Regions from separate parts of the Pantoea vagans genome, predicted to be linked through region 1. Evidence: predicted binding sites of a transcription regulator. Region 1 holds the regulator's gene; each other region holds the start of a gene.
What was found. Region 1 encodes PurR, which represses purine synthesis genes. Its sites were predicted from a motif close to CANGCAAACGTTTGCNTG; they were not measured.
Positions count from the first base shown of each region.

Region 2: a site for PurR is predicted at 5,946-5,963, ahead of serA (phosphoglycerate dehydrogenase). Genes of this name have one in related genera too.
Region 3: a site for PurR is predicted at 4,155-4,172, ahead of tusA (sulfurtransferase TusA). Genes of this name have one in related genera too.

Region 1 is NZ_CP011427.1:2,211,793-2,221,909, reverse strand. It holds gene pykF (pyruvate kinase PykF) at 1-518, opposite strand, end outside; tRNA gene LK04_RS10325 (tRNA-Val) at 863-939, opposite strand; tRNA gene LK04_RS10320 (tRNA-Val) at 952-1,028, opposite strand; tRNA gene LK04_RS10315 (tRNA-Val) at 1,032-1,108, opposite strand; gene LK04_RS10310 (MATE family efflux transporter) at 1,263-2,636, opposite strand; gene LK04_RS10305 (riboflavin synthase) at 2,835-3,479, shown strand; gene cfa (cyclopropane fatty acyl phospholipid synthase) at 3,529-4,677, opposite strand; gene punC (purine nucleoside transporter PunC) at 4,987-6,189, opposite strand; gene punR (DNA-binding transcriptional activator PunR) at 6,298-7,209, shown strand; gene purR (HTH-type transcriptional repressor PurR) at 7,206-8,231, opposite strand; gene LK04_RS20550 (YnhF family membrane protein) at 8,506-8,595, shown strand; gene LK04_RS10280 (C40 family peptidase) at 8,662-9,450, opposite strand; gene LK04_RS10275 (Grx4 family monothiol glutaredoxin) at 9,816-10,117, shown strand, end outside.
Region 2 is NZ_CP011427.1:634,478-644,594, forward strand. It holds gene LK04_RS02900 (FAD-dependent oxidoreductase) at 1-956, opposite strand, end outside; gene LK04_RS02905 (IclR family transcriptional regulator domain-containing protein) at 1,016-1,714, shown strand; gene LK04_RS02910 (MFS transporter) at 1,701-2,999, opposite strand; gene LK04_RS02915 (oxidative stress defense protein) at 3,218-3,946, shown strand; gene LK04_RS02920 (LysR family transcriptional regulator ArgP) at 4,018-4,923, opposite strand; gene rpiA (ribose-5-phosphate isomerase RpiA) at 5,104-5,763, shown strand; gene serA (phosphoglycerate dehydrogenase) at 6,043-7,281, shown strand; gene LK04_RS02935 (5-formyltetrahydrofolate cyclo-ligase) at 7,325-7,924, opposite strand; RNA gene ssrS (6S RNA) at 7,996-8,179, opposite strand; gene zapA (cell division protein ZapA) at 8,219-8,548, opposite strand; gene LK04_RS02950 (YecA family protein) at 8,718-9,299, shown strand; gene pepP (Xaa-Pro aminopeptidase) at 9,347-10,117, shown strand, end outside.
Region 3 is NZ_CP011427.1:3,776,885-3,787,001, forward strand. It holds gene rsmD (16S rRNA (guanine(966)-N(2))-methyltransferase) at 1-43, shown strand, start outside; gene LK04_RS17525 (DUF1145 family protein) at 33-302, shown strand; gene LK04_RS17530 (DUF2500 domain-containing protein) at 330-686, opposite strand; gene LK04_RS17535 (lysoplasmalogenase) at 849-1,478, shown strand; gene LK04_RS17540 (zinc/cadmium/mercury/lead-transporting ATPase) at 1,574-3,850, shown strand; gene tusA (sulfurtransferase TusA) at 3,847-4,095, opposite strand; gene LK04_RS17550 (7-cyano-7-deazaguanine/7-aminomethyl-7-deazaguanine transporter) at 4,286-4,951, shown strand; gene LK04_RS17555 (DcrB family lipoprotein) at 5,077-5,634, shown strand; gene glgP (glycogen phosphorylase) at 5,723-8,170, opposite strand; gene glgA (glycogen synthase GlgA) at 8,192-9,625, opposite strand; gene glgC (glucose-1-phosphate adenylyltransferase) at 9,700-10,117, opposite strand, start outside.

The sequences.
Region 1 (10,117 bases):
TTTTCCGCCAGAGCGGGCAGCTGAATGGAGACACCTGGCAGGTTAACGCCTTTGTTCTCACCCAGATCGCCGTTGTTCAATACGGTGCAAACTACGGTGTTTTCAGTGACTTCAGTCACTTGCATCCCGATCAGGCCGTCATCAACCAGAACGGTATTGCCGATTTTCAAGTCTTCAGTGAAGCCAGAGTAGGTCACAGCAACACGTTCGTTGTTGCCAATCACTGACTGGTCAGTGGTGAAGGTGAAGGTCTGGCCAGCCTTTAATGAAACGTCATTGCCACCGTCCAGTTTCATGGTACGGATTTCAGGGCCTTTGGTGTCCAGCAGAATCGCGGCCTGACGACCGGTTTTTTCCATGACGGCGCGCATATTGGTAATACGCTGGCCATGTTCGGCATAATCACCGTGAGAGAAGTTCAGGCGCATGACGTTCATGCCTGCTTCCAGCAGTTGAGTCAGCATCTCTTCAGATTCGGTTTTCGGACCGATAGTACAAACAATCTTGGTCTTTTTCATGTCAGGTTTTCTGTAAGTTGTGATGGATGATAAAGGTCGGGATTCGCAGCGCAAGGCAGCGAAGTGAAAATGAGTATGGTGTTGGTTCGGATCGTACAGAAGTAAGAATAGGTGACGAAGGCCAGCCGTGCAGAGAAGTTATGCAGTACGCGAGGGAACTGGTTAGGCAGTGTTGCGCAAATCATTTGAGTTGTTTGCATAGGCACGTTAGCGCTGAAACCTTTCAGGTGGACAACGCGGCATAGTATAGTCGCTAAGTATGCGAAAACCAATATAAAAGCTAAGAGAGAAAACGATTCAGATCAAGGAAAGGGGTGTTGCGCAAAGAGAGAGAATACGAAAAGTGGTGCGCTCTAATGGACTCGAACCATCGACCCCCACCATGTCAAGGTGGTGCTCTAACCAACTGAGCTAAGAGCGCATTGCAGAAATTTGGTGCGTCCGAGTGGACTCGAACCACCGACCCCCACCATGTCAAGGTGGTGCTCTAACCAACTGAGCTACGGACGCACTTGGTGCGCTCTAATGGACTCGAACCATCGACCCCCACCATGTCAAGGTGGTGCTCTAACCAACTGAGCTAAGAGCGCAACATGCTGTCAGGGCGACAGCGGGGACGAATATTAACGGCAGGCCGCGATGCTGGCAAGGGAAAAAATGAATTTCCATGACGACTGACCAGCATCTGTGCGACCCGCTGTTTTTTTAAGCGAGAAGGGGCCAAATAACGGCCCCTTCAGCCACTTAGCGCGCTGCACGTGCCAAAATGACCTGTGCAGGCAGGCGCTGCAAACGTCGAATTCGCCAGATCATCATGATGGCGGCGGATGTCAGGCCAACAATGAATCCACACCAGAATCCAGCCGGACCCAGTTTAGGTACGACCCAGTCCGTCAACGCCAGAATGTAGCCGACGGGTAATCCCAGCACCCAATAGGCAATAAAGGTAATGAAGAAGATCGACCGCGTATCTTTATAGCCACGCAGAATCCCGCTACCGATCACCTGAATAGAGTCGGAGAACTGGTATATCGCGGCCAGCAGCATTAACTGGGCTGCGAGCGTAATCACTTCAGGATTCGCGGTGTAAAGCGCCGCAATATCTGCTCTGAATGTCACGGTGAAGATCGCCGTGATCGCGGCCATGCTGATCCCCACACCTTGTCCGGTCCACGCCGCCACACGTGCTTGATCTGCGGAGCCTTGCCCCAAACGGTAACCGACACGGATGGTGGTTGCCACGCCGAGTGATAGTGGCAACACAAACATCAGCGAACTGAAGTTCAGCGCTATTTGGTGCCCCGCAACTTTAACAATGCCTAACGGCGAAACCAGCAACGCCACAACGGCGAACAGGGTCACTTCGAAGAACAGCGCCAACGCCACAGGTAAACCTAACGTGAACAGACGCGATAGCACGGCTTTTGAAGGCGCGGACCAACGTGTGTTCATGCGAATATCGCGCATGCTGGCCATGCGTTTCACCCAGAAGCGCATCACAATGAACATCACCCAATACACCGAGGCTGTTGCTACGCCGCAACCGACACCGCCGAGCGCGGGCATGCCAAAATGGCCATAAATGAAGACATAGTTCAGCGGGATGTTCACCATCAGGCCCAGAAAACCGAGTAACATCGCCGGTTTGGTTTTTGACAAACCTTCACATTGGTTGCGAGCGACCTGGAAGAAGAGATAGCCAGGCGCGCCCCACAATAAGGCGTGCAGATACCCCTCTGCTTTAGCTGCCAGTTGCGGATCGATATCATGCATCGCATGGATGAGATAACCCGCGTTCCACAGCACAATCATGATCAGCAACGCCACGGCCAGGGCTAACCAATACCCCTGGCGTACCTGTTCTGCGATGCGTTCACGTCGCCCTGAACCGTTGAGTTGCGCAACGGTTGGCGTCAAAGCCAGTAGAAGACCATGACCAAACAGAATGGCGGGAAGCCAGATAGAGGTGCCGACAGCAACGGCGGCCATATCCGTGGCGCTTACCGCACCGGCCATAATGGTATCCACAAAACCCATCGCTGTCTGAGCCACCTGAGCAAGGATGACCGGGATCGCGAGGGCCAGCAATTGACGCGCTTCTGTTAAATACTTCTGCACGTAACACCTGCTTAAATTATCAAGAGAGTGGGGTGAAATCCCCAGAGAATGCGCGGCATAGTGTAACGGGAGCACTCTGTTCCACCAAACTTTGATCGCATTTTGTTAAGTTATTTGTGTAAAGTTTGAACTCCGGCAAATTAAACGCCGCAGGCCAAGCTGTGATAAACTACGGCAAACTTCACCAAGGCTGAGATTATGTTTACTGGGATTGTGCAGGGCACGGCCGAAATTATCGCCGTTGAAGAAAAAGAGTTGTTTCGTACCCATATTGTGCGTTTGCCGGAAGAGTTGTTGCCCGGTCTGGCACTGGGCGCATCGGTTGCGCATAACGGTTGCTGCCTGACCGTGACGGCGATTGAGGGCGATCGCGTCAGTTTCGATTTGATCAAAGAGACATTGCGCATTACTAACCTGGGTGAATTACAGGTTGGCGATGTCGTGAATATTGAGCGTGCGGCGAAGTTCAGCGATGAAATTGGCGGTCACTTAATGTCCGGCCATATTATGACCACGGCTGAAATTTGCAAAATTATCCAGTCAGAAAACAACCGTGAAGTGTGGTTTAAATTGCAGGATGCGTCGCAAATGAAATATATCCTGCATAAAGGCTTTGTGGGCATCGACGGCATCAGCCTTACGGTTGGGGATGTGACGAAAAGCAAATTCTGCGTGCACCTGATTCCGGAAACGCTGGAACGCACCACGTTGGGAGCCAAAAAGCTGGGGCATAAGGTCAACATTGAGATCGACCCGCACACGCAGGCGATTGTCGAAACCGTTGAGCGCGTATTGGCGCAACGTGAAGCAGCAGCGTTAGCTCACCTCGACGACGCGGAATAAGAGAGAAAAAAGGCGCCCGCGGCGCCTTTGTTTTTTGCTTCACGCACAATCAACGTGCTACACGCAAACCGCCATCCTTCCCGCGACTGAATACCACCTGCCACAGCTGAATATCACGCGCACGGAAAGCACCCGCGCAGGCGTTGAGATAGTAGCTGAACATGCGTTTGAAACGGTCGCCGTACTTCTCTGACAGCTGCGGCCAGGCCGCCTGGAAACGTTCATACCAGGCCATTAACGTGGTGTCATAGTCAGCGCCAAAGTTGTGCCAGTCTTCCATAATAAAATGTTTCTCGCTGGCATCAGCAATTTGACGCACAGAAGGCAGGCAGCCATTCGGGAAAATGTATTTATCAATCCACGGATCGACATTCATATCCGTGGTGATGGCACCAATGGTATGCAGTAAAAATATGCCGTCTGGTTTGAGGTTGCGATCAGCGACGTCAAAATAAGTGGCATAGTTTTTCGGCCCCACGTGCTCGAACATCCCAACAGAAACAATACGGTCAAATTGCAGATTCAAATCGCGGTAGTCTTGCAACAGAATGGTGACATCCAGGCCTTCACAGCGCTGCTGGGCCAGTTTCTGCTGCTCAGCGGAAATGGTGACGCCATGAACTTTCACGCCATAGTGACGCGCGGCAAACTCCGCCAGTCCACCCCATCCGCAACCGATATCCAGTAGTGTCATACCCGGTTCGAGCTGCAATTTGCGGCAAATCATATCTAATTTGGCGTATTGCGCCTGTTCAAGCGTCTCCGCATCTTTCCAGTAACCGCAGGAATATTGCATGAAAGGATCGAGCATCAGCGAAAAAAGGTCATTGCCCAGATCGTAATGTTCTTTACCAACAATCCATGCGCGTTTTTTCGACTGTAAATTGGTCAATCGCGCGGCAGCAATGCGCAACGTATCCTTGAAATGGTGAGGCAGTTGTTTGTCCAGATGTTGTTTCAGTACGCGATGGAAAAATACATCCAGCTGTTCGCAATCCCACCAGCCGTCCATATAACTCTCACCTAAACCCAACGATCCTTCTTGCAAAACACGTTTGAAAAAATCAGGGTGCTTAACCTGAATATCCCAGGGGCGTGTGCCATTGATGGTAACATCAGCGCGTTCCAGTAATTCGCTGACGATACGAAACCAGTGGTTTTCTTCAAGGCTCACTTCTTCTATACACGATGAACTCATAGCTTCTCCATCACCTTTCCGATTTGAACCTGAGGAAATAATAGTCAATTTCCCCAGGCCTGTGAGAGAACTCACGGAAAATCCGTGCGCCACATAGCCGACGTTTTACAGAGGTATGAATCTGAATAGAAATGTCTGGCACAAATCAGGAGAGGAAGATCGTGCAGACGCCATCCCAGCGACAGAGTCGCTTAAAATTAATACAATTATGTTATTGATTTGTTACGGAAATGCTGACCCACCGAGTATATGCTCACGTGGGGCAATATTCAACGAGTTATCGTTAGTATGCTAACGAAAGTTATTTCGTTAGTGATTATCTTCGCAGGGACGAGAGTTGTGAGCAACATCACTTTGTGCGCAAGGCGAACGCTGCCAGATAAAGCCAGCCCATGCCAGCACGACCGTCGCCACCATCACCAGGGTCGTATTGTGCAGCGCTTGTGCTAATCCGGCGGATACCAGCAGGCTGGCAATAAAGCACAGGCCGAGTTGAAACAGGTTCTGTAAACCCGCCGCTTTACCTGTGGCCTGAGGGAAGGGGGCCAAAGCACTGGCAACCACTATCGGGTAAATCGCGCCATTCGCCAGTGCCATGCCGCAGAAAGGCAACAATAATGCCACCAATGATGGCGCAGGCAGCATGGCGACCACAAACAGACTGAGGATGCTCAGGCTATAAACCACCAGCAGCCATGGAAGAAGCTGCGCACCCTGATAACGATTGAGCAGCGCGCGGCAGCCGAAGCCACCAATCAGAAAAGCAATGGTCTGTGGGATATAGCTCAAGCCAATGTCTGCGGGTGTTAACCCTGCTGAGGCGAGAATAAAAGGTGAACCGGTTAGCCACGCGAAAAAACTGGCAGAACAGGCTGAGTAAATCAGCACGTTGCCACTGTATACGCGGGTCTTCAGCAGCGTGAGCCAGCCAGGTTGCGCAACCTTTGCAGCCTGACCCTTTTTGCGGGCAGTCAGTTGCAGGGTGCCAATGAGCAGCAAAACGGTGATCGCTGTGAGCGCGATAAAAATACTGCGCCAATGGAAGTGTCCCATTAGCCAGGCACCCAGCAATGGGGCTAAAGCTGGCGAAAGCGCGACCAGAGGCATGATGGTGGCAAACACTTTGTTGGCTTGTGCTTTCGGGTAGCGATCCACCACCAGTGCCTGCCAGCTCACGGCCGCCGCACAGACGCCCACAGCCTGTACGAAACGCAATGCCAGCATCAGGTTGACGTCTGTTACCCACAACATGCCAAGGCAGCCCAAGGCGAAAAGCGTCAATCCTGCCAACAGAATCGGTTTACGACCAAAGCGATCCGACAAGGGGCCCCAAAACACCTGCGCACAGGCAAATCCACCGAGAAACAGGCTAAGGCTGGCGCTGATCGTACCCGGAGCCGTGGCAAAATCGCGTTGCATGTCACCAAAAGCGGGCAGATACATATCCGTGGCGAGAAAGCCGAGCATACTCAGCAAGGCAAGGTAGGGCAGAAATCCTTTTGAAGACAACATAGTGATTCTCATTGGCAGATTGAACGCCGGGGAGTGTAAAAGAGTGCGTTGCGGTTTGTGAAACGCTAATATTTGCAACCTGCTGTTAAAAATTTTGAAGGCAAATACATGTGGTCTGAGTATGCACTGGAAGTAGTAGATGCGGTGGCGCGCAGCGGCAGTTTCAGCGCGGCAGCGCAAGAGTTGCATCGTGTGCCTTCTGCCGTCAGCTATACCGTCAGGCAGCTGGAAACCTGGTTAGCGGTTCCGTTGTTTGAACGCCAGCATCGTGAAGTCGTCTTAACACCAGCTGGAGAGCACTTTGTCCGTGAAGGGCGATCTGTTATCAAAAAAATGCTTGCAACGCGCAGGCAGTGCCAACAGTTGGCGAACGGCTGGCGCGGACAGTTGAGCATCGCGGTGGACTGCATCGTCAAACCCCAGCGCACCCGACAACTGGTGAAAGATTTTTACCGTCATTTCCCGGATATGGAGCTGATTATCAGCTACGAAGTGTTCAACGGTGTCTGGGATGCGCTGGCCGACGGGCGTGTTGATGTCGCTATTGGCGCAACGCAGGCGGTTCCGGTTGGCGGGCGTTTCGCCTTTCAGGATATGGGGGCCTTAAACTGGCGTTGCGTTGTCAGTCCCGATCATCCGTTGGTCAACAATACAGAATTAAATGATGAAATATTGCGTGCCTGGCCATCGCTGGTGCTGGAAGATACGTCTCGCGCATTACCCAGACGTATGACCTGGACCCTGGACAATCAGCGGCGTTTGGTGGTGCCGGAGTGGGAAACCGGAATGGATTGTTTGCAGGCGGGATTGTGTGTCGGCATGGTGCCAGGGCATTTAGCGCGGCCACTGTTGGATCAAGGCACGCTGGTGGAATTGCCACTGCCGCAGCCGTTTCCTGACAGCCCTTGCTGTGTCAGTTGGTCAGAGCAGCGAGCATCACCCGCGTTGGATTGGCTTCTGGCTTATCTGGGTGATGCAGAGACGCTGAACCACGAATGGCTCAGCGAAACGCGAGGTTAGCGGCGATAGTCGCGGAATGGGCCATCGGCAACGGAGCGGCGCTCAATCAAGGTCGGTTGAACCTCAATCGTTTGTGGCTCTTCACGCTTGCTGGTGATGCGATCCAGCAACATTTCGAGCGCTTTCTCACCCAACTCAGCCTTCGGTTGGTGCACGGTGGTGAGCGCTGGTGTGAAAAAGCGCGCGTTGCGCACGTTATCGTACCCGATCACGGAAATATCTTGCGGGACGCGCAAGCCCATCTCATCGGCTGCGCAAATCGCACCCATTGCCATGATATCGCCACCACAGAATACGGCAGTTGGACGCTGTTTCTGATTCAAGATTTGTTGCATCGCCTGATAGCCTGAATCGGGTTCAAAATCACCCTGCACAATCCACTCTGGCCGCACCGTGACCCCGGCTTCATTCATTGCCTGCAAGAAGCCAGCGTGGCGTCCACCGCCCGTGTTGCGTTCAAGTTGTCCCGGGATCGCGCCAATATCGCGGTGACCACGTTCGATCAAATAGCGCCCAGCCAAATAACCGCCATGGAAAGCATTGTCCTGCACGGTATCGGTAAAGTCACCGCGCGAAGCACCCCAGTCCATCACCACCATCGGGATATTGCGATTCTCCTCCAGCATTTGCAGCAGGTCATCTGGGTATTCGGAGCACATGACCAACAGACCATCGACGCGCTTCTGCGCCATCATCGAGAGATAAGCACGCTGCTTTTGCAGGTCGTTGTGCGCATTGCCAAGGATTAATGTGTAGCCGCGCTCGAAGCAGTGATTCTCAACCGCTTCAATGATCTCAGCAAAGTAGGGAGCTTCACTTGAAGTCGCCAGCAATCCCAATGTCTTGGTGTGATTGACCTTCAAACTGCGCGCAACGGCGCTGGGGGAATAGTGCAATTCTTTAATTGCTTCCCAAACGGCGTTACGCGTCTCTTCTGCGACAAAACGCGTTTTGTTGATGACATGCGAAACCGTGGTGGTGGAGACACCCGCGCGTTTTGCTACATCTTTAATTGTGGCCATGAAAAAGGTACTCCCCGGCTTATCGCAACGTACTGATAAGTATATTGTTAAACGTTTGCGTCTGCGAAGGGTTTTGCACCCGAAAATTTGGGTCAACGCTGCCTGTTCAGGCAGGAAAAATCGCTTCAGCAGGCTGTAAATACAGCATGCGCAAAATGGGTTGCGCAACGAAAGGCGGCGATTCTAGCAAGCTGGCGCGGATAACACGAGATTTTTGCCTGACGCTGTGCGAAAATTGTTTTAACCCTAATAAAAGTGTGACTAAGGAGTAGTGATGAGTACAGATCTGAAGCTGGCCCTGATGACCACGGTTGGCGCACTGTTAATGATTATTGCGTTCAGCTTTACGGCCATCCTGCATTAAACAAAAGCGTATAAAAAAAGCCGGTGCTGTGAAAGCATCCGGCTTTTTTTATACGTTGCGCAACGACTAACGAATGGTTTTCGGCGTCATCATGCGGCGTGCACCAACATAATGCTTCTCCCAGTAATCCTCACCCAACGCACTAATCTGAATGTCTTTACCGGTCCGCGGTGACTGAATAAATTTACCGTTACCAAGGTAGACACCTACGTGATCGGCAGTGCCACGATTATTAATACGGAAGAAGACTAAATCGCCTTTTTCGAGCATCTGACGCTTAATCGGCGCGGCATCATGCAAGTGATACATCTCATTCGCAGTGCGCGGGAATTTGTATTTGACTAAATCTTTGTAGGCGTACCACACCAGACCACTGCAGTCGAAACCTGTATTCGGCGAGGTGCCACCCCACTGATAAGGTTTGCCCAACTGGCCCATCAATTTGGTCATCGCTGTTTCACGCGCCTTTTGATAACGCTGGCGGTGTGATTTGCTCATGCGAATGCCGGTCAGCTCCAGCGCTTCATCATCGACTTCACGCGTTTTTTTGGCTAAGCGTTGATGGCCATATTTCTTTGCTGGCGATTTCAGCAGGGATTTCTTACGGGTGGTTTTGTGCAGCGCGGTTTCTGTCTTGCTTTGCTTCTTCAGCTTGAGTTTTTGCACCGTAGTAGACAGGCGAGACTTTTTAGCCGTGGTTTTCACCGGACGTCGCTTGCGGCGCTCATCTTCGCGCGCGCTTTTTTTCTCAGCATTATGCAAACTGGCGTTAACAGGCGCATGCGGTGAAGCAGAGGCCACATTAACGAACAGTTGGGCGAAAGCCAGTATGATAAGCGTAATCAGTAAACGCATAGTCCGGTTACAGGTTAAGCAGTCTGATAAAAAAACAGGCCGCGGCTACGTAAGAGAAATCTGATCAACGATCAGCGCCGAAGTGATTCTAATCCACTTTTTTTCCAAAAGGTAAGGCCTTTTTCTATTAATCTGTTACACGGCTTATTCTGTCGCCTTAATGAGCAATTTCAGCTGGTTAACGCAGCGAAACTATTGCTAATTATTAATTTGTTCATGCCTTTTAATGATATGAAATTGTTATTGAAGTTGGCGGGACTTAACAAACATGGCGATTCGCAGGTCGCGAACGCAAAATCCCGTTTTCAGTGCAGGCCTGAAGTCGCTACAATAAACAAACACGAAGTGATGCTTTAAGGAAGGCAATAATGAGTACTGTTGAAAAAATTCAGCGCCAGATCGCAGAAAACCCAATCCTGCTGTACATGAAAGGTTCCCCGAAACTGCCTAGCTGCGGTTTCTCTGCGCAAGCTGTGCAGGCACTCTCGGCCTGTGGTGAGCGCTTCGCCTACGTCGATATTCTGCAGAACCCGGATATCCGTGCCGAATTGCCAAAAATCGCTAACTGGCCAACCTTCCCGCAGCTGTGGGTGGATGGTGAGCTGGTCGGCGGTTGCGACATCATCGTCGAGATGTTCCAGCGTGGCGAACTCCAGCCGCTGCTGAA
Region 2 (10,117 bases), 1.6 Mb from region 1:
TGTTCGATGATGTCCTGCTGGCACAGCAAAGTATCGCCGAGGAAGCGGCGGCTCTCGCGCTTGCCGGGGATCAGGCCAACCCACTCAATAGTCAGCGTATCCGCATCCGGGAATTCACCGGAGTTTTTGATGTAATCCCACACCCCCCAAACGATTTTCCACAGCTCCCATTTGATGGTTTCACTTTCGTGCACCGTATCCAGCCGTCCACCCCATTCCAGCCACCACAGATCGCAGCCGTTAAGATCGGAGGTCAAACGTTTGTAGCGGGGAATGGCAGTGATCTCTTTCAGGGCGAAAGAGGGCGGCACGAAGCGCACCGGCTGCGTGGTGCGTTTGGTGTAGAAGTAAATCGAGTGGCCGAGTTTGTGACCGAAATGCTCGCCTGGCGCCATCTTCTCGCCAAACTCCTCCACGGTTTCAGCACCTATGCGGTGCGCCGCACCGGCCAGATAACCCAGCACCCCATCGCCGCTGGCATCGATAAACTGACTCGCCCGCACGTGATAGCGCATCTGGTTGATGGCGTTGAAAGCCTGCACCGCGTTGAGTCGTCGGCCGGATTTCTCCGCATCGCTCACCACGGTGTTCAGCAGCAGCGTTAAGCCGGGCTGAGCCTGCACGATATCCAGCAACACCATATCGAACAGCACCGGATTGCCCTCCTTGTTGCGCCACAGGTTCTCCTCCATGATTTCGCCCATGATGCCGCCTTCACGCGCCCAGCGATTGTTGTTGCCCATATGCGAGGTGGCACCGTTGGCCCACAACCGCACTTCGCTGGAGGCATTCCCGCCCAGCACGGGACGATCCTGAATCAGTACCACCTGAAGCCCGTCACGTGCCGCCGCCAGTGCCGCACACACGCCCGCCAGACCGCCGCCCGCCACCAGTAAATCGGCCTGAAGCTGCTGTTGTGGGAAGTGGCGCGCATTTTGCGAGGAGAAATTCTGCATCATTTGCTTCCTGTCATGCTGGAGCTAAGATTGGTGTTTTGAGCGCCACAGGGTGAACTATGTCTTCTCAACCCAACCAAAGCCTGATTGATGGGATTCGCTGCCTGCAGTATCTGGTTTCCAGCGATAAAGCGGTGGGCTGCCGTGAACTGGCGCGACAAATGGGAATGAACAGCACACGCGTTAACCGTTTGCTGATGACCATGGCGTCGATAGGCCTGACGATACAGGATGAGCATCGGCGCTACTTGCCCGGTCCGGGTATTCATGCGCTGGCGGCGCAGTCTATCCGGGGTTCTTCGCTGTTTGCCCAGGCACTGCCACAACTGGAAGTCCACGCGCCGCGCGATATCGTGGTGGCCTTGGGCGTGCTGTGGGAGGATCAGGTGATCTACATCTGGCACTCCGAGCCGGGTGAGCGCACCAATGCCAGCCAGGCACTGGCAGGATTCCGCATGCTGCCCGCCTGGCAGTCGGTGATTGGTGTGTCGCTGCTGGCCGCTGAGAGTGATGAGGCACTTCGCCCGCGTTTTAGCGATGAACAGTGGGCGCAGATTGCGCCGCTGCTGACGCGCAAACGTGAAGAAAGTTATTTGATCTGGCATCGCGATGACGGGGAAGTGAGTATGGCGCAGCCGATCAACAACAACCGTGCTGCCATCGCCTTTGCCAAAATCTGGCAGGCCGATGACGCTCACCTGCAGCAGCGCTTGAAGCAGTTGCAGGCGCTGGCGAAGATTTTGCTCAGCGCGCGCTGACATGCTCAATTTTCCCAACGATAAACAGATAACTGCAGATGCCAATCGCCGCCAGTACGGCGATAAAGCCGAGGGCCGGGGCGAAGTTGTCGCCATCGATTAAGGCACCAATCGCGATGGGCACCACAATCGCGGAGAGCGCGCCGGTAAAGTTGAATACGCCACCGGCGAGGCCAATCAAATGACGTGGCGCCAGTGCGGTGACAAACACCCAGGTAATGGTCGCCAGCCCGTTGCCAAAGAATGCCAGCGACATAAACAGGATGATCAGCGTGGCGTCGTCAGTGTAATTTGCGCCGAGGATAAACAGCGTCAGGAACAGGCCGAGGATCACCGGCAGTTTGCGTGCCACGCTGGCTGACACGCCGCGTCGGATCATGCGGTCGGAGGCAAATCCCGCCAGCAACACGCCACAGAATGCCGCGAAGTAGGGCACCGAGGCGACATAGCCGCTTTTGATAAAGCCCATATGGCGATATTCCACCAGGTAAGTGGGGAACCAGGTCAGGAAGAACCAAAAGGTGGCGGAGATGGTGAACTGGCCGATGTAGATCCCCACCAGTTTGCGGCTGCGGAACATCTGCGCCAGGTCGCGCCAGCGGGCCTTGGGCTGTTGATGGTTTTTCAGCAGGGCACCGTTGCTGGTTAGATAATTCAGTTCGGCCTCAGACACGCCTTTGTGTTCATGCGGTTCGCGATACAACAGATACCACACCAGCGCCCAGATCATTCCGGCGATGCCGGTGATTAAAAACAGGCCACGCCAGCCCCATGCATCCTGCACATGAAACAGCAGCGGGGTCATACAGGCGAGACCGACAAACTGAGCAGACGAATAAATGCCGATGGCGCTGGCGCGCTCCTGCTCGGGGAACCAGCTGGAGATTACCCGGTTGTTGGCGGGCATGACCGGGGCTTCAAAGGCACCAACACCCAGCCGCAGGCCAAACAGCGCACCAAAACTGCTGGCCAACGCGTGTAAAGCGGTGATCAACGACCAGGCAAACAGCCCCACGCCATACACCAGACGGGCACCGAGTCGGTCAATCAGAAAGCCGCCGGGAATTTGCAGCGCGGCGTAGATCCAGCCAAATGCGGAGAAGATCAATCCCATCTCCATCGGCGTGAAACGCAGTTCGCCAGCCATTTGCGTGGCTGCCACCGAAAGATTGGTGCGATCCATGTAGTTGATGATGATGTTGATAAACACCAGGGCGAGCATCAGGAAACGTGTGCGCCCTGCGCGGACGCCCACAGCGGTTTGGCTAAGTGGCTGTTCTGTCATTTACAACTCTCCCAGAGGCTAGAATTGTTTCTTTAATAGAAACATCAAGGCGTGCTTTGAGCGAATCTGTCAGCATCGTTTTGCGATCGCGGATACGTTAAAACATCCCTTAATCCGAACTTTTTGGTGATTTCAAACTCAGACCATCACGCATAGTAATGTGTTTTAGGTTTAGCCATAGTGGCGACCTGCAAATTGAACCCTCAAGGAGGACTTTCGTGAAACTGAAAGCACTGGCGCTGGCCGCCTTAATGAGCACGGGCGCTCTGTCCGCCATGGTACAGGCGGGTGAAGTCCCGAATGGCCCACATGTTGTGACTTCAGGACAGGCCAGCGTAGACGCCCGTCCAGATATCGCGACGCTCTCAATCGTGGTGAATGTTTCGTCGAAAGACGCGGCCGATGCGAAAAAGCAAGCGGATGACCGCGTGGCGCAATATTTCGATTTCCTGCAAAAGAACGGTATCGAGAAGAAAGATATTGATGCGGCAAACCTGAGCACGCAACCGGAGTATGATTACACCAAAGAGGGTAAGTCGGTACTGAAAGGCTATCGCGCGGTGCGTCAGGTGCAGGTGACACTGCGCCAGTTGGATAAACTGAATGAGTTGCTGGATGGTGCGTTGAAGTCCGGCCTGAACGAAATCCGTTCCGTCGAGTTGGGCGTGGCGAATGCGGATAACTACAAAGAGCAGGCACGTAAAGCAGCAATTGCCAATGCAACGCAGCAAGCAAATGCTTTAGCTGAAGGCTTTAACGCCAAGTTAGGTTCGGTGTACAGCATCCGTTACCACGTGGCCAACTATCAGCCGATGCCAATGGCGCGCATGTACAAAGCCGCTGCGGCACCAGCGGATACCACCGCGCAGCAAACCTATGAACAGCAGAGCATTCACTTCGATGACCAGGTGGATGTGGTGTTCGAGATCAAGCCGAATACGCCTTGATGTGACCCGGTGCGCATTAAGGTGCAAACCACGCACGATCGGTGTAAGGTCGCCATTTATGGCGACCTTTTTTACGCCGTCACATCATCCTGACGCAACACGCGATGACCATGCGCGATCAATGCGTCGGTCACGCTGCGCATCAATCGGCTCTCCGGCGCGAAGCGGTGCCAGTAAAGCATACGGCGCTGATACAGGCCTGGCGTCAAATCCACCAAATCCCCTTGTGCCAGTTCGCGTTCAATCTGCAGGTGCGGAATCATACAGCACACCGAACCCTGACGCGCCAACTGCACAAAGGCTTCTGACGAGTTAACAATGTGGCACGGCACGCTGCCGGGCGACAGGTCAAAGTTCTGCTGTAAAAACGCCTGATGCATATCATCAAGGTGGTCAAACGCCACCGCTGGGGCTTTCAGCAAAGCAGAACGCGTCACACCATTGGGGAAGTAACGTGCGGCGAAGTCGGGCGAAGCACAGAACAGATAATCCAGCGCACCTAACTGATCCACCAGGCAGCTTGGCAGCGGCTGTGGCTGGATACTCACTGCACCCACCACTTCACCGCGACGCAGACGTTCCTGAGTGCGGGTTTCGTCTTCTACCTGCAAGTTCAGGCGCACTGGCGAATCAGCCAGCACATCTTTCAGCGCGGGCAGCAGCCAGGTGGCCAGACTGTCGGCGTTGACCGCTAGTGACAGCAACAATGGCGTGCCGCCGCTGTTGTCATCACCCAGCCACTCCTCTTCCAGCAGCTCAACCTGATGCAATAACGCCAGCAGTTTCTGCCCTTGTTCTGTCGGACGCGGCGGCACGGTGCGCACCAGCAGCGGCTGACCAAATAAATTCTCTAACTGTTTAATGCGCTGAGACACCGCGGACTGCGTGATGCAGAGTTTTTGGGCGGCGCGCTCAAAGCCGCGCTCGCGAATCACAGCATCCAGCGCCTGAAGCGTTCGATAATCCGGGCGTTTCATTTTTTTCTCTCTCGTTCAGGATGGAAAGTACTATGCCACAAAACGGTAATATTGTGCTGCGGTGGTTTTTTGCGGGCTGGCTTCCAAAGGATTAAATCGATGCATCAACAGCCGCGCAATTTTACGACGCCTTGTTTTATACTACGCGCACTTCGATGTCGCACAGGTTTTAAACATATCATGACCCAGGATGAACTGAAAAAAGCAGTAGGTTGGGCAGCGTTGCAGTACGTTGAGCCAGGCACAATTGTGGGCGTTGGCACCGGTTCTACTGCGGCGCATTTCATTGATGCGCTCGGCACCATGAAGGATCAAATTGAAGGCGCGGTTTCCAGCTCGGAAGCCTCGACCGAAAAACTCAAAGCGTTAGGCATCCATATCTTTGACCTCAATGAGGTGGATGAGCTGTCGGTTTATGTCGATGGTGCTGATGAAATCAATCCACAGATGCAGATGATCAAAGGCGGCGGTGCCGCGCTGACCCGCGAGAAAATCGTGGCGGCGGTGGCGAAGAAATTCGTCTGCATCGCAGATGCCTCCAAAGAAGTCGATGTGCTGGGTCATTTCCCGTTACCGGTGGAAGTGATCCCGATGGCGCGTTCGTTTGTGGCACGTGAACTGGTGAAGCTGGGTGGCTTGCCAGAGTATCGCCAAAACGTGGTCACTGATAACGGCAACATTATTCTCGACGTGCATAATCTGCGTATTCTTGACCCGATTGCATTGGAAAAAACCATCAATGCGCTGCCTGGCGTGGTGACGGTTGGCCTGTTTGCCGCGCGTGGGGCCGATGTTGCGCTGATCGGCACCGCAGATGGCGTGAAAACCATCACTAATTGATCTGTCCGGCGCGCAGCCCGCGCCGGTTATTTCCATTCGCAAAACATCTTTTCTCGCCAGGGTGAAATTTGGTGACTTATGTCACAAAAGATTCATCAATCGCGGGTTCGTACTTCACGGAACACGCATGTCACGATTTTGTACGGCATTGTGCTGCCTGAGCGTGGGCGCATGCTGGTGGTGAGGCAATCGTTTGTATTGCTGCGCACGAAATTTTTGATATTTTGGCAGAAGGCTAGCTTATGGTAGTCCTCATTGAATTCAGAATAGGGTCGGGAAATGGCAAAGGTATCACTGGAAAAAGACAAGATTAAGTTCCTGCTGGTGGAAGGCGTTCACCAGAGTGCACTGGATAATCTGCGCGCTGCAGGTTACACCAACATCGAATTCCATAAAGGGGCACTGGATGCGGAGTCGCTGAAGTCCTCGATTCGCGATGCGCACTTCATTGGTATCCGTTCCCGTACCCAACTGACCGAAGAGATTTTTGCGGCAGCTGAAAAGCTGGTGGCTGTAGGTTGCTTCTGTATCGGAACCAACCAGGTTGACCTGGGTGCAGCAGCGAAACGCGGTGTGCCGGTATTCAACGCGCCATTCTCTAACACCCGTTCAGTGGCTGAGCTGGTGATTGGTGAAATGTTGCTGATGCTGCGCGGCATTCCTGAAGCCAACGCCAAAGCGCACCGTGGTATCTGGAATAAAGTGGCCAACGGCTCCTATGAAGCGCGTGGTAAGAAGCTGGGTATCATTGGCTACGGTCATATCGGTATGCAGTTGGGCGTGCTGGCAGAAAGCCTGGGCATGCACGTCTTCTTCTACGATATCGAGACTAAACTGCCACTGGGTAACGCGACTCAGGTGCGTCATCTGTCTGACCTGCTGAATATGAGCGATGTGGTCAGCCTGCATGTGCCAGAAAACCACACCACGCAAAATATGATCGGTGCTGATGAGCTGGCGCTGATGAAGCCGGGTTCACTGCTGATCAACGCCGCACGCGGCACCGTGATTGATATCCCGGCGCTGTGTAATGCGCTGGCGAACAAACATCTGGCAGGCGCGGCGATCGACGTGTTCCCGGTTGAACCAGCGACCAACAGCGATCCGTTCAACTCGCCGCTGTGTGAGTTCGACAACGTGATCCTGACGCCACACATTGGTGGTTCTACTCAGGAAGCGCAGGAAAATATCGGTCTGGAAGTTTCTGGCAAGCTGGCGAAGTACTCTGACAACGGTTCTACGCTGTCTGCGGTTAACTTCCCGGAAGTATCACTGCCGATGCATGCCGCCAGCGCCAGCCGCTTACTGCACATCCACGAAAACCGTCCAGGTGTGTTGACTGCGATTAACCAGATCTTTGCTGAGCAGGGCATCAACATTGCCGCCCAGTATCTGCAAACATCCCCGCTGATGGGCTATGTGGTTATCGACATTGATGCGGAAGAAGATGTGGCGGATAAAGCGCTGCAACTGATGAAAGCCATTCCGGGCACCATTCGCGCTCGTCTGCTGTACTGATTTGCTGCTATCGGGCGCGTCTTGGCGCGCCCCTCTCAAACCGCTACGCGTTATCCCACTGCCACAATTTTGACGGTGTCAAAATGGCGGGCAACGGCACATCCCACGCAGCTATCGGCAATGCCTCCACGCGCTGGCAATCGTGGGCAATACCCATCGGTAAAAAACCATGCTGCTGCCAGTTTTGCAGCGTGCGATCGTAAAATCCGCCCCCCATCCCCAGACGCTGTCCCTGATGGTCAAATGCCACTAACGGCACCAGCATCACATCTAACTGGTCAAGTGTGGCCATCTGGGTGATATCCAGAGGTGGCTCGGGAATGCGTAATTTGTTGGGATTGAGCGGCGTATCTGGGGTATAGCGCAGAAACAACAGATTGCCCGGCGCAAAGGGGTGCAGTACTGGCAGGTAAACCTGTTTTTTTTGCTGCCAGAGTTTGGCAATCAGTGGGCGAGTGCTGATTTCGCCATCTACAGACAAGAACAGTGCGATGCGCTGTGCGTTGGCAATGGGTGCGAAATTAATAGCGTGCTCAGCCAGCAGATCGGCGGCGTGTTCCTGTTGCTCAGACGTGAGATTGCGGCGCAGATGGCGCACATGCTGACGGATGTCCTGACGGTCGAGAAGGGAGGGTGCTGACATGATAACCCCGGCAGAGTCGGCTGTTGCCAGCCACTATATCATACCGGGAATTAACAGGTTGGAACTAAGAGAGGATCTCCGAGATGCCGCCGCAGGCTGTAACCCTTGAACCCATGGTTCAAGGTGAACATGCCGTCACAATTATTAGGCTTCTCGGACGGACCGAGCATGCGCACAAATTGTGGATCGTCACATTCTGTTGGTATTAAATATCGGCTCAGGGGACGGGCCCGCTTGCAAACATCTCAGAGAAAATTGACTTCACCGTCACTCTACCACGAGTACCATGAAGTGTTATTCGAATTTAGGGCCCTGGCGATCAGTTATGCGACCTTGCTCAACTAATGCTTGTTCAATCGTCTGCTGCAGCATGCGGATACGTTGTTCCATGTTTGCTGCATAGTCGCGCGTTTTGCCTTTTTCCTGTGCCAATTCATGGCAGATGTTTAAGGCGGCGATGAACACCAGCTGCTCTGTATTGGTGACTCTAGTGCGAACTTTTAAATCTTGCAACCGTTGATTGAGATCCTCTGCTGCCAGATTCAGCGCTTCTTGCTGTTCAGGCGGACAATTCACTCTCAATGAACGACCAAAAATCTGAATATCTACCGGTTGTGCAGACATGCCACCATCCTAACTGATTACTTCGTTCGCTCTCCCTTACCGTTCAATGGGTTGGGAGGTGCGCAACTATATATACCCGAGTTATAAGTTACAACCCCTTTTCTGGAAACTCAGAGGCACCTGGTGGTAGCATAACACGAACTTATTCTGCCAACGACGACCAAAGCTTATGTCATTACAGAACGCAACTCCTGGTTACAACGCGCTTGCCGCGGCACTCTCACAGCAAGGTGTCGGTATGACACCTGCCGAAATGCACGGATTACTCTCTGGCATTTTGTGCGGTGGTAATCAGGACACCAGCTGGAAAACCCTGGTCCATGACCTCACCAACGAAGGCATGGCGTTTTCGCAAAGCCTGTCTCAGCCTCTGCAGGCGCTGCATGAGAGCCTGGCAAGTACGCTGGAAGACGAAGGATTTATGTTCCAGTTGATGCTGCCGGAAGATGACGACATCACTGTGTTTGACCGTGCCGATGCACTTGCGGGCTGGGTGAATCACTTCCTGCTGGGATTAGGGGTGACGCAGCCTAAGCTGGAAAAAGTGACCGGCGAGACCGGTGAAGCCATTGACGATTTGCGCACTATCGCGCAACTCGGTTATGACGAAGACGAAGATCAGGAAGAGCTGGAGCAGTCACTGGAAGAGGTGATTGAGTATGTGCGCGTGGCAGCGTTGTTGTGCCATGACACCTTCGCGCGCGCGCAAACGCCAACCGCACCTGAAGTTAAAAAGCCTACGTTACACTAAGCGCGTCATTGCGGGCGGAGGTGCCCGTTTCAACAGGGAGTGCAAACATGATTACACTGGAAACTTTCCAGCAACGTCGTCAGGCGCTGATTGCCCGTATGGCGCCTGGCAGTGCCGCTTTGATTTTTGCTGCACCTGAAGTGACGCGCAGCAACGATACCGAATATAACTTCCGCCAAAACAGCGACTTCTGGTATTTCACGGGCTTCAATGAGCCGCAGGCGCTTTTGGTGTTGATCAAAAGTGACGACAAGCATAATCACAGCGTGCTGTTTAACCGTGTGCGTGACCTGACGGCAGAGATCTGGTTTGGTCGCCGTCTTGGACAAGACGCCGCCCCCGCCAGGCTGGGTGTCGATCGCGCCTTGCCATGGGATGACATCGGGGAACAGCTGCATCAATTGCTGAATGGTCTGGATGTGGTCTATCACGCCCAGGGTGAGTATGCAGAATCTGATCAGCTGGTGTTCAGCGCGCTGGAAAAACTGCGCCGTGGATTCCGTCAAAATCTGAGCGCACCGGCCACGGTCACCGACTGGCGTCCGTGGGTGCACGACATGCGCCTGTTTAAAAGCGAAGAAGAGATCGAGATTCTGCGCCGCGCTGGCAAGATCAGCGCGTTGGCACATACCCGCGCGATGCAAACCTGCCGCCCCGGTATGTTCGAATATCAGCTGGAAGGCGAAATTCATCATGAATTCAATCGCCACGGCGCGCGCTTCCCGTCTTACAACACCATCGTCGGCTCGGGTGAAAACGGCTGCATCCTGCATTACACCGAGAACGAAAGTGAAATGCAGGATGGTGACCTGGTGCTG
Region 3 (10,117 bases), 1.6 Mb from region 1:
TCGCCTTTATCAACGCCAACAGGAGACGCACGATGTGGCTTAATCTGGGACGTTTACTGATGATTTGCGTCTGGGCTTTTTTACTGTTGAATCTGGTGCACCCTTTCCCGACGCCGCTGCGTTACTTTGTCCATGTTGCCTTGTTCTTCATGGTGATTATGCATGGCTTGCAGCTGGTATTACTGCGCGCGACCCAGCCTAAAGAAGCACCGAAGCTCAGTGGCGCAACGCAGGCGAAGATTTTCTTTTTCGGCGTGTTTGAACTGCTGGCGTGGCAGAAGAAGCATTATCCAAAGATGTAGAGAAATCGGCCGCCATCGCGGCCGATTTTATTGCGCGGGGGTAAAGCTGACAAAGCGACTGCCCTTCATCTTCAACTCCCCCTTCGCACCCTTATCGATTTGATGATAATCGTTGGCGCTGACCACCACTTTGATGTCACTTGCACCATTCAGCGGATGAAACAGGGCTTCATACTTCATGTCTTCAGCCACAATCTCTTCACGCTGGCGTGAACGGCGATTGGGCGACGGATACTCACGTTTGGTTTTGACTTCCACGCTGAGAGAACGAACCGGGGAAGCGTCATTGACCGCAGTTTCACGGCGTTGCTTGATAAACTGACGGGTCGCCAAAACGGCAATAATCGCCAGAACGATAAAAAAGAGTAGCGGTGGTTTGCTCATGTTTTCTCTCGTGCTTTGCGTTGATAATAGAACAAATAAAGACGACAAAGCATACAACCAGAGTTGACCGATTGTCACATTCGCCGCCGGTAACTTACACTGGGATCGCGATTTTGGGAAAATTCAATACTCTGAGCTGCGTGTTCAGAAAAGGGAGAAAACATGCTTTGGTCTTTTCTTGCCGTACTTTTTTCCGGTTGGCTCTACGTTGATGCTTCGTACCGTGGCCCGCAATGGCAGCGCTGGCTGTTCAAACCCGTCACCTTACTGCTGTTGGTGGCTTGGGCCTGGCAGGCACCAACGCTCAACACCACCGACTATTTGATCCTCGCTGGGCTGGTTGCCACATTGGTTGGCGATGCGCTGACGTTATTGCCACGTCAGCAAATGCTCTATGCGCTGGGCGCATTCTTCCTGTCACACCTGCTGTATACCATCAGCTTTGCCGCCCACATGACCATGAGCTTCTTCTGGCCGATCCCGGTGACCCTGCTGGTGATAGGTGCCGTGGTGATGGGCATCATCTGGTCAAAACTCGAAGATTTGCGTTGGCCGATCTGTACGCTGATTGGCATGACGCTGGTGATGAACTGGATGGCAGCGGAAAACTACTTCTTCCGCCCGACTGACTTCAGCTTTTCGCTGCTAGTGGGTGCAGGACTATTGCTGTTGGCCAATATTGTCTGGTTTATCAGTCATTATCGCCGCCGTTTCAGTGCTGATAGCGCCATTGTGGCCGCCTGCTACTTTGCCGGTCACTTTATGATTGTGCGCTCACTGTGGCTCTACTGAAGAAATAATGACCTTTAACGCTTGACTCTGGAGTGGACTCCAAAGTGTAGCATTCAGGTTGCGGGCAGTGGCCCGCACCTGATACCGGAGGTCACATGCACGCACATACTCATTCTTGCCGCTGTGGGAAATCCCATAGCAAGCCTCAACCGCTGTGCGCCATTCGCAGCGCATCGCCCACCACGCTGAAAATCTCTGCCGCCCTGCCCGCCACACCGGAAAATGGTTGCGGCTGCTGCGACAACGACAGCGCCAGCCCTGGCGGTGAAAGCGACGCCGAAAGCGACAGGCCCGGCTCCTCTTCCCATCAGTTCCGCTGGCAAATCGCCGGCATGGATTGCCCCAGCTGTGCGCGCAAAATTGAAAGCGCGGTACAACAGATCCCGCAGGTCAGCGCAGCCCGCGTTATTTTCGCCAGTGAAAAACTGGTCGTGGGTGCCGACCAGGATATTCGCTCAGCCGTAGAGCAAGCCGTGAAAAATGTCGGCTTTACGCTCACTTCAAACGATCCGCAAGCGCAGACCGCTGCACCTAACCGCTGGCGCGAAAATGCTGCCCTCGTCGTGCTGGCGCTGCTGATGCTGGCCAGTTGGCTGCTCAGCCAGATTTCACCGCTATGGGGCGATCGCCTGTTCGTGGTGACCACGCTGATTGGCCTGGCACCGATTGCCCGCAGCGCCTGGAAACTGCTGCGCGGTGGCTCGCCCTTTAGCATCGAAACCCTGATGACCCTCGCTGCCGCCGGTGCACTGTTGATCGGCGCCCACGCTGAAGCGGCCATGGTGCTGATGCTGTTCCAACTGGGTGAACGTCTGGAATCTTATGCCGCCACCCGTGCGCGTCGGGGCGTAACCGCCTTGATGGCCCTGCGCCCTGCTACCGCCACCCGTGTGAATGGCGCGCAGCGTGAGCAGGTGGCGCTGGAAGACTTACACCCCGGCGACAAGATTGAAGTCGCCGCTGGTGGGCGTTTACCGGCCGATGCTGAGCTACTGAACCTCAGCGCCAGCTTTGACGAAAGCGCGCTAACTGGTGAATCTGTGCCAGTTGTGCGCCAGCCTGGTGAAACGGTGATGGCTGGTGCCACCAGCGTAGATCGTCTGGTGACCCTGAAAGTCATCTCCCAGCCGGGCCAAAGTGCCATTGACCGCATTCTGCAACTGATTGAAGAGGCCGAAACCCATCGCGCCCCGGTTGAACGCTTTATCGATCGCTTCAGCCGCATTTATACCCCCGCCATTATGCTGCTGGCACTCATGGTGATGCTTTTGCCGCCATTGGTGGCGGGTGCTGCATGGCTGCCGTGGATTTATAAAGGTTTGACGTTGCTACTGATTGGCTGCCCCTGTGCCCTGGTGATTTCAACACCGGCGGCGATCACCTCTGGTTTAGCCGCCGCGGCACGACAGGGTGCGCTGATTAAGGGCGGTGCGGCACTGGAGCGACTGAGCCGCATCCAGACCATGGCCTTCGATAAAACCGGCACCTTAACTGCAGGCAAACCCCAGGTCACACAGATAGATGTCTTCGGCACACAGCAAGAGAACGCGCTGCTCAGCCTGGCGGCTGCCGTTGAACAAGGCTCCAGCCATCCTTTGGCGCTGGCGATTGTGCGTGAAGCCGTACGTCGCCAACTGGCGTTACCGCAAGCACAACATCAACAAGCATTGGCCGGAAGCGGTATCCGCGCCCGGGTTGATGGAGTGAGTTATCAGCTTCTGGCCCCGCGCGATGTCAATGTTCTCACTGACGATCAGCAACAACTGATTGCGCAACGAGAAGCGCAAGGCCAGACGGTGGTGGTGCTGTTGCAAGAACAGACAGTGCTCGGCGCATTGGCCTTGCAGGATCAACTGCGAGAAGAGGCGATGACGGCAGTGTCGCAGTTGAAAGCGTTAGGTATCAAAAGCCTGATGCTGACCGGCGATAACCCGCGAGCCGCGGCGGCGATTGCGGCTGAACTCAGCATCGATTATCGCGCTGGGCTGCTGCCCGCCGATAAAGTCGAGGCGGTACGCAAGTTAGGTGAAGCGCAGTCATTGGCGATGGTCGGCGATGGCATTAACGACGCACCCGCGATGAAAGCGGCAACGTTGGGCATCGCGATGGGCAGCGGCACCGATGTGGCACTGGAAGCCGCCGATGCCGCCTTAACACAAAACCGTCTGACGTTGTTACCGCGCACGGTATTACTGGCACGCCGCACGCGCGCCATTATTCGTCAGAACATTGCGATTGCGCTCGGCTTGAAGGGGATTTTCCTGATCACCACACTGCTCGGCTTCACCGGTTTGTGGTTAGCGGTGCTGGCAGACTCCGGCGCCACGGCGTTAGTCACGGCTAACGCACTGCGGCTGCTGCGTCAGCGTTAAGCCTGGCCTTTCTGAATCAGATACTGGTACGGCAGCGTTTCCGTTTGCTGTGCCAGCAACTGGTGTTCCATAAAGCGGCAAAATCCCGGTATATCGCGTGTGGTAGCGGGATCGTCAGCGATGATCAGCAGGGTTTCACCCGCCTGCATGGTGCGTACGGTTTTGCGCACCATCATCACCGGCTCAGGGCAGCGTAACCCCAAAGCATCAAGCGTGTGGTCCGGCGCAGAAAAGGGATCGCTCATGATTCTCTGTCTTTGTTCGTGGTGGGCGCTCATTCTAGCGCGCTCAATCTCCAGCGCAAGGCGATAACGATTGCGTTAAAATTAACCATTGCTTAAATTGCGCAACGCGCTAAGATGCCGCCGTTTTCATTTTATGGCTGTACAGCTCGGCTCTATGGGTTCCCTCACCCCTACATTAAAAAGGCTCACAATGATTGATATTTCTGCACGTCAGCGCATGCATGCGCTGTTTTGGCTATCGCTATTCCATCTGCTGGTGATCACCTCCAGTAACTACCTGGTACAGCTGCCGGTCTCGATTTTCGGCTTCCACACCACCTGGGGCGCGTTTAGCTTTCCGTTTATTTTCCTCGCTACCGACCTCACCGTGCGCATTTTTGGCGCGCCTTTAGCCCGTCGCATTATTCTGGCGGTGATGATCCCGGCACTGTTTATCTCCTATGTGGTCTCCTGTGTGTTTTATCAGGGAGAATGGCAGGGTTGGGCTTCACTGGAACAGGTGAACCTGTTTGTCGCCCGTATCGCCAGCGCCAGCTTTATGGCTTATGCGCTGGGTCAGATTCTGGATGTCCACGTTTTTAACCGTTTGCGTCGTTTACCCCAGTGGTGGATCGCCCCGGCAGCCGCCATGTTCCTCGGTAATATCAGCGATACGCTGGCCTTCTTCTTCATCGCTTTTTATAAGAGTCCAGACCCGTTTATGGCAGCCCACTGGGTGGAGATTGCCATGGTGGATTACAGCTTCAAAGTGCTGATCTGCATGATTTTCTTCCTGCCCGCGTACGGTGTACTGCTTAACAGCATGTTGAAACGCCTGGCTGAACGTTCTGCACAGCGCCAGATGAATTTCGGCTAATTGCACATAGACGAAACGCCGCAGCGCGCTAAGATTTCCTGACAGTACGGCGGTTGCTTTTAACCGCCGATTCCGTTTTTATAGCGGATGGAAAGCACCAGACTGGAATCAATAAAGGGAAAAGAATGCGTAATTTAGTGAAATATGCGGGTATTGGTCTGTTGGTGTTGGGTCTCGCGGCCTGTGACCAGAAGAAAGATGATGCGGCAGCAGGCAGTAACGGTGCCAGCGCCAGTCAGTCCGCTCAGACCGTCAACCTGATGGACGGCAAGCTAAGCTTCAATCTGCCTGCGGGCATGTCTGATAAGAGCGGCAAACTCGGCTCGGAATCCACTAATATGCACGTTTACGCCGATGAAACCGGCCAGCGCGCGATTATCGTGATTGCCGGCGATCCCACCAACGAAGCGCTGGATGCACTCTCTCAGCGCCTGGAGCAGCAGCAACGCAATCGCGACCCGCAGCTGCAAGTGGTGTCTAACAAAGCCATTACGCTGAAAGACCAGCCAGCTCAGCAGTTGGATACGGTGATTTCTGCCAACAATCAGACCTCATGGTCTTCCGTGATTCTGGCAAAAGTGGATGGCAAACTGCTGACCCTGCAGATCACCCTGCCAGCAGACAATCAGCAGCAGGCGCAGAGCGATGCTGATGCCATTGTGAAAAGCATCACATTGAAATAGAGCACGCATCAACCGTAGCGGCGCGATTTATCGCGCGTATTCTTACAAAGGGACGCGCAATGAATTGCGCCGCTACAGAATGTGCTCCTTACAACCTCACCGGCGAAATATGCCAAATCTCATCAGCGTATTCCTGAATCGTTCTGTCCGCTGAGAAGTACCCCATATTAGCGATGTTCAACGCCGCACACCGCTGCCACTCATCTGGCTGACGATAAAGCTTGTCCACCTTATCCTGAGTATCCACATAGCTGCGGTAATCGGCCAACAATTGATAGTGGTCACCGAAGTTCACCAGCGCATCAAACAGATTGCGATAGCGCCCTAAATCCCCAGGACTGAACACGCCGCTGGCGATTTGTGTCAGTGCCTGATGCAGTTCGGCATCTTCCTCGTAGTACTTACGCGGGTTGTAGCCATCCTGACGCAGTTTCTCAACCTGCGGCGTGGTGTTGCCAAAGATAAAGATATTCTCCGCACCCACGTGCTCGCGCATCTCGACGTTAGCACCATCCAGCGTACCAATGGTTAATGCGCCATTGAGCGCGAACTTCATATTACTGGTGCCGGAAGCTTCCGTACCTGCCGTGGAGATCTGTTCAGAGAGATCCGCCGCCGGAATAATGATCTGCGCCAGGCTCACGCTGTAATTGGGAATAAACACCACTTTCAGCTTGTTCTTTACCTGAGGATCGTTGTTGATCACATTGGCGACATCGTTGATCAGATGAATGATGTGCTTCGCTACGTAATAGGCGGAAGCCGCTTTGCCGGCAAAGATATTGACGCGTGGCACCCAGTCTGCGGTGGGATCGGCCTTGATACGGTTGTAACGAGTGATAACGTGCAACACGTTAAGCAGTTGACGTTTGTATTCGTGAATACGTTTGATCTGCACGTCAAACAAAGCGTGCGGATCCAGCACAATATCCATGTTCTTCGCTACCCAATCCGCTAACCGCTTTTTGTTGGCGAACTTGGCATCACTAATCTGCTCAATAAATGCCGGGTAATCAACGTGCGGGGTCAGTTCGCTGAGTTGGCTGAGATCGGTACGCCAGTTGCGACCGATGGTGTCATCCAGCACCTCCGACAGCGCCGGGTTAGCCAAGGCCAGCCAGCGTCGTGGCGTTACACCGTTGGTTTTATTGCAGAAACGCCCGGGGAACAGGCGCGCAAAATCGGCAAACAGTGACTGCACCATCAGATTGGAGTGCAACTCTGACACGCCATTCACTTTGTGGCTCACCACCACCGCCAGCCAGGCCATGCGGATCTTACGGCCGTTGTTCTCATCAATAATCGAGATACGCGCCATCAGATCCCAGTCATCCGGGTAATACTCCTGGATGGTTTTCAGGAAGTAGTCATTGATTTCAAACACGATGCTAAGGTGACGCGGCAGAATCTTGCCAAACATATCCACCGGCCAGGTTTCCAGCGCTTCACTCATTAGCGTGTGGTTGGTGTAGGAGAACACCTGGCAGGTCACTTCAAAGGCATCGTCCCAGGTAAACTTGTGATCATCGATCAACAAGCGCATCAACTCGGGGATTGCCAGCACCGGATGCGTGTCATTCAGGTGGATGGCGATTTTATCCGCCAGATTGTCCCAGGTTTCATGCATCTGCCAGTGGCGGTTCAGGATATCCTGCACCGTGGCCGACACGAGGAAATACTCCTGACGCAGGCGTAGTTCACGGCCTGAATCGGTGGAGTCATCGGGATAGAGCACGCGCGACACGTTCTCCGAGTGGTTTTTGTCCTCCACCGCCGCAAAGTAATCACCTTGGTTGAATTTACCCAGGTTGATCTCGTTGCTGGCCTGGGCGCTCCACAAGCGCAAAGTATTGGTGGCGTCGGTGTCGTATCCGGGGATGATCTGATCGTAAGCGGCCGCAATAATCTCTTCGGTTTCCAGCCAGCGCACGCGCGCCCCTTCATGCTGCAAACGGCCACCAAAACGCACTTTGTAGCGCGTGTTAAAGCGCTGAAACTCCCAAGGATTGCCGTATTCCAGCCAGTAATCCGGCGATTCACGCTGCTGGCCGTCAACGATGTTTTGTTTGAACATGCCGTAGTCATATCGGATGCCGTAGCCGCGCCCTGGCAGGCCGAGCGTCGCCAGTGAATCCAGGAAGCAAGCGGCCAAACGGCCCAGACCGCCGTTACCCAGCCCGGGATCGTTCTCCTCATCCATCAGTTCGCTGAGGTCGAGCCCCATCTCATCCAGCGCCTGATTGAGATCGTCATAGATGCCCATCGCCAGCAACGCATTGCCCAACGTGCGCCCCATGAGGAATTCCATCGACAGGTAATAGACCTGACGCACATCCTGTGACAGCTGTGCACGACTGGAGCGCAACCAGCGTTCCACCATGCGGTCGCGAACCGCCAACAGTGCGGCGTTCAGCCACTCATGCTGATTGGCGATCGAGGGGTCTTTACCAATAGTAAACATCAGTTTATAGGCGATTGAGTGCTTCAGTGCGTCAACCGTTAGCGTGGGTGAGGCATAGGTGAAAGGTGCATTCATATCCAGTATCCCAATCTCTGATTACAGCAAACGTTGATAAAGATCGCGGTAGGCTTGTGCGGCCACCTGCCAACTAAAATCCATCCCCATTGCCTGGCGCTGAACATAACGCCAGAGCGAAGGACGGGACCAAAGAACAAAAGCACGTCGAATCGCCCGCAGCAGCGACCAGGCGTTACTGTCTTCAAAACTGAAACCGCTTGCGACCCCGTCAGCGAGGTTCTCCAGCGAACTGTCCTGCACGGTATCCGCCAGCCCACCGGTGCGGCGTACTAACGGCAACGTGCCATATTTCAGACCGTAGAGCTGTGTGAGTCCACACGGCTCAAAACGGCTCGGCACCATGATCACATCGGCACCGCCGACAATGCGGTGCGAAAACGCTTCATGATAGCCAATCTGCACCCCCACGCTGCCAGGATGCTCAGCCGCGGCGGCCAGAAAACCTTGTTGTAACTCAGCGTCGCCCTGGCCCAGCAGCACCAGTTGGCCGCCCTGCGCCAGTAATCCTGGCAACGCTTCCAGCACCAGATCCAGCCCCTTTTGTTTCGTCAGACGGCTGATGACACAGAACACCGGCGCTTTCTCATCAATTTTTAGCCCCATGGCAATCTGCAACTGGCGCTTGTTCTCGGCTTTGCTCTCCAGCGTGTCGCGGTCGTAACGCGCCGTCAGCAGCAAGTCATGTGCCGGGTCCCAGATTCCGGGGTCAACGCCATTGAGGATGCCACTCAGCCGCCCCTCTTTCAGACGTTGTTCAAGCAGCGATTCCATGCCGTAACCGAATTCGGGTCGGGTGATTTCCAGAGCATAAGTCGGGCTGACTGCCGTAATATGATCGGCATAAAATAAACCCGCTTTGAGATAGGAAATCTGTCCATAGAACTCCAGCCCATGCATGTTAAAGAATGCGCGCGGGATCTGAATCTCATCCAGATGGCGCGCATTGAACAACCCTTGATACGCCAGGTTATGCACGGTAAACACCGTTTTCGCCGGACGCCCGCGCGCGGCGATATAGGCGCAGGTTAAGCCAGCGTGCCAGTCATGCGCATGCACCACATCGGGTTGCCAGAAGGTATCCAGCCCACTTGCCAGTTCGGCCCCCATCCAGCCAAGCAACGCAAAACGCAGATAGTTATCCACATAAGCAAACTGCGATGTATCGTGATACGGGCTGCCGGGGCGCTCATACAATCCCGGTGCATCAATTAAATAAATGCCAACTCCGTTGAATTGTCCAAATAATAAACGGACCGGCCCGGCAAAAGTGTTTAATTCCGCAACAATCTCCGTGTCAGGGATCCCTTTACGCAGATCCGGATACGCGGGTATTAGCACCCGCGCATCCGTTCCACCTGCAATTTGGGCCTGAGGCAAAGCGCCGACAACATCAGCCAACCCGCCGGTTTTCAGCAGCGGGAAAAGTTCTGAACAGACATGTAAAACCTGCATCCTGGACCCCTATTATGTTATCGCTCGCGTTCCCCGCGACGATTGCCTGTGTGTCTTGCTCGTTGCTTTCGCGGTCAGCCAGCCAGTTTGGCCAGCATGGCGCGCGTGACCAGCACGATGCCCTCTTCTGAACGGTAAAAACGGCGGCTGTCTTCATCGGGGTTTTCACCAATCACCATGCCTTCAGGGATCACGCAGGCGCGATCAATCACGCAGCGGCGTAAACGGCAGGAACGGTTAATGACCACATCAGGCAGCAGCACCGAGGAGTCGATATTGCAAAATGAGTTGATGCGCACACGCGGGAACAGCACTGAATTCACCACCACCGAACCGGAGATGATGCAGCCGCCCGACACCAGTGAGTTCATCGTCATGCCATGGCTGCCCGAGCGATCCTGCACAAACTTCGCCGGCGGCAGAGGCTCCATGTGGGTACGTATCGGCCATTCATGGTCGTACATATCCAGTTCCGGCGTGACCGAGGCCAGA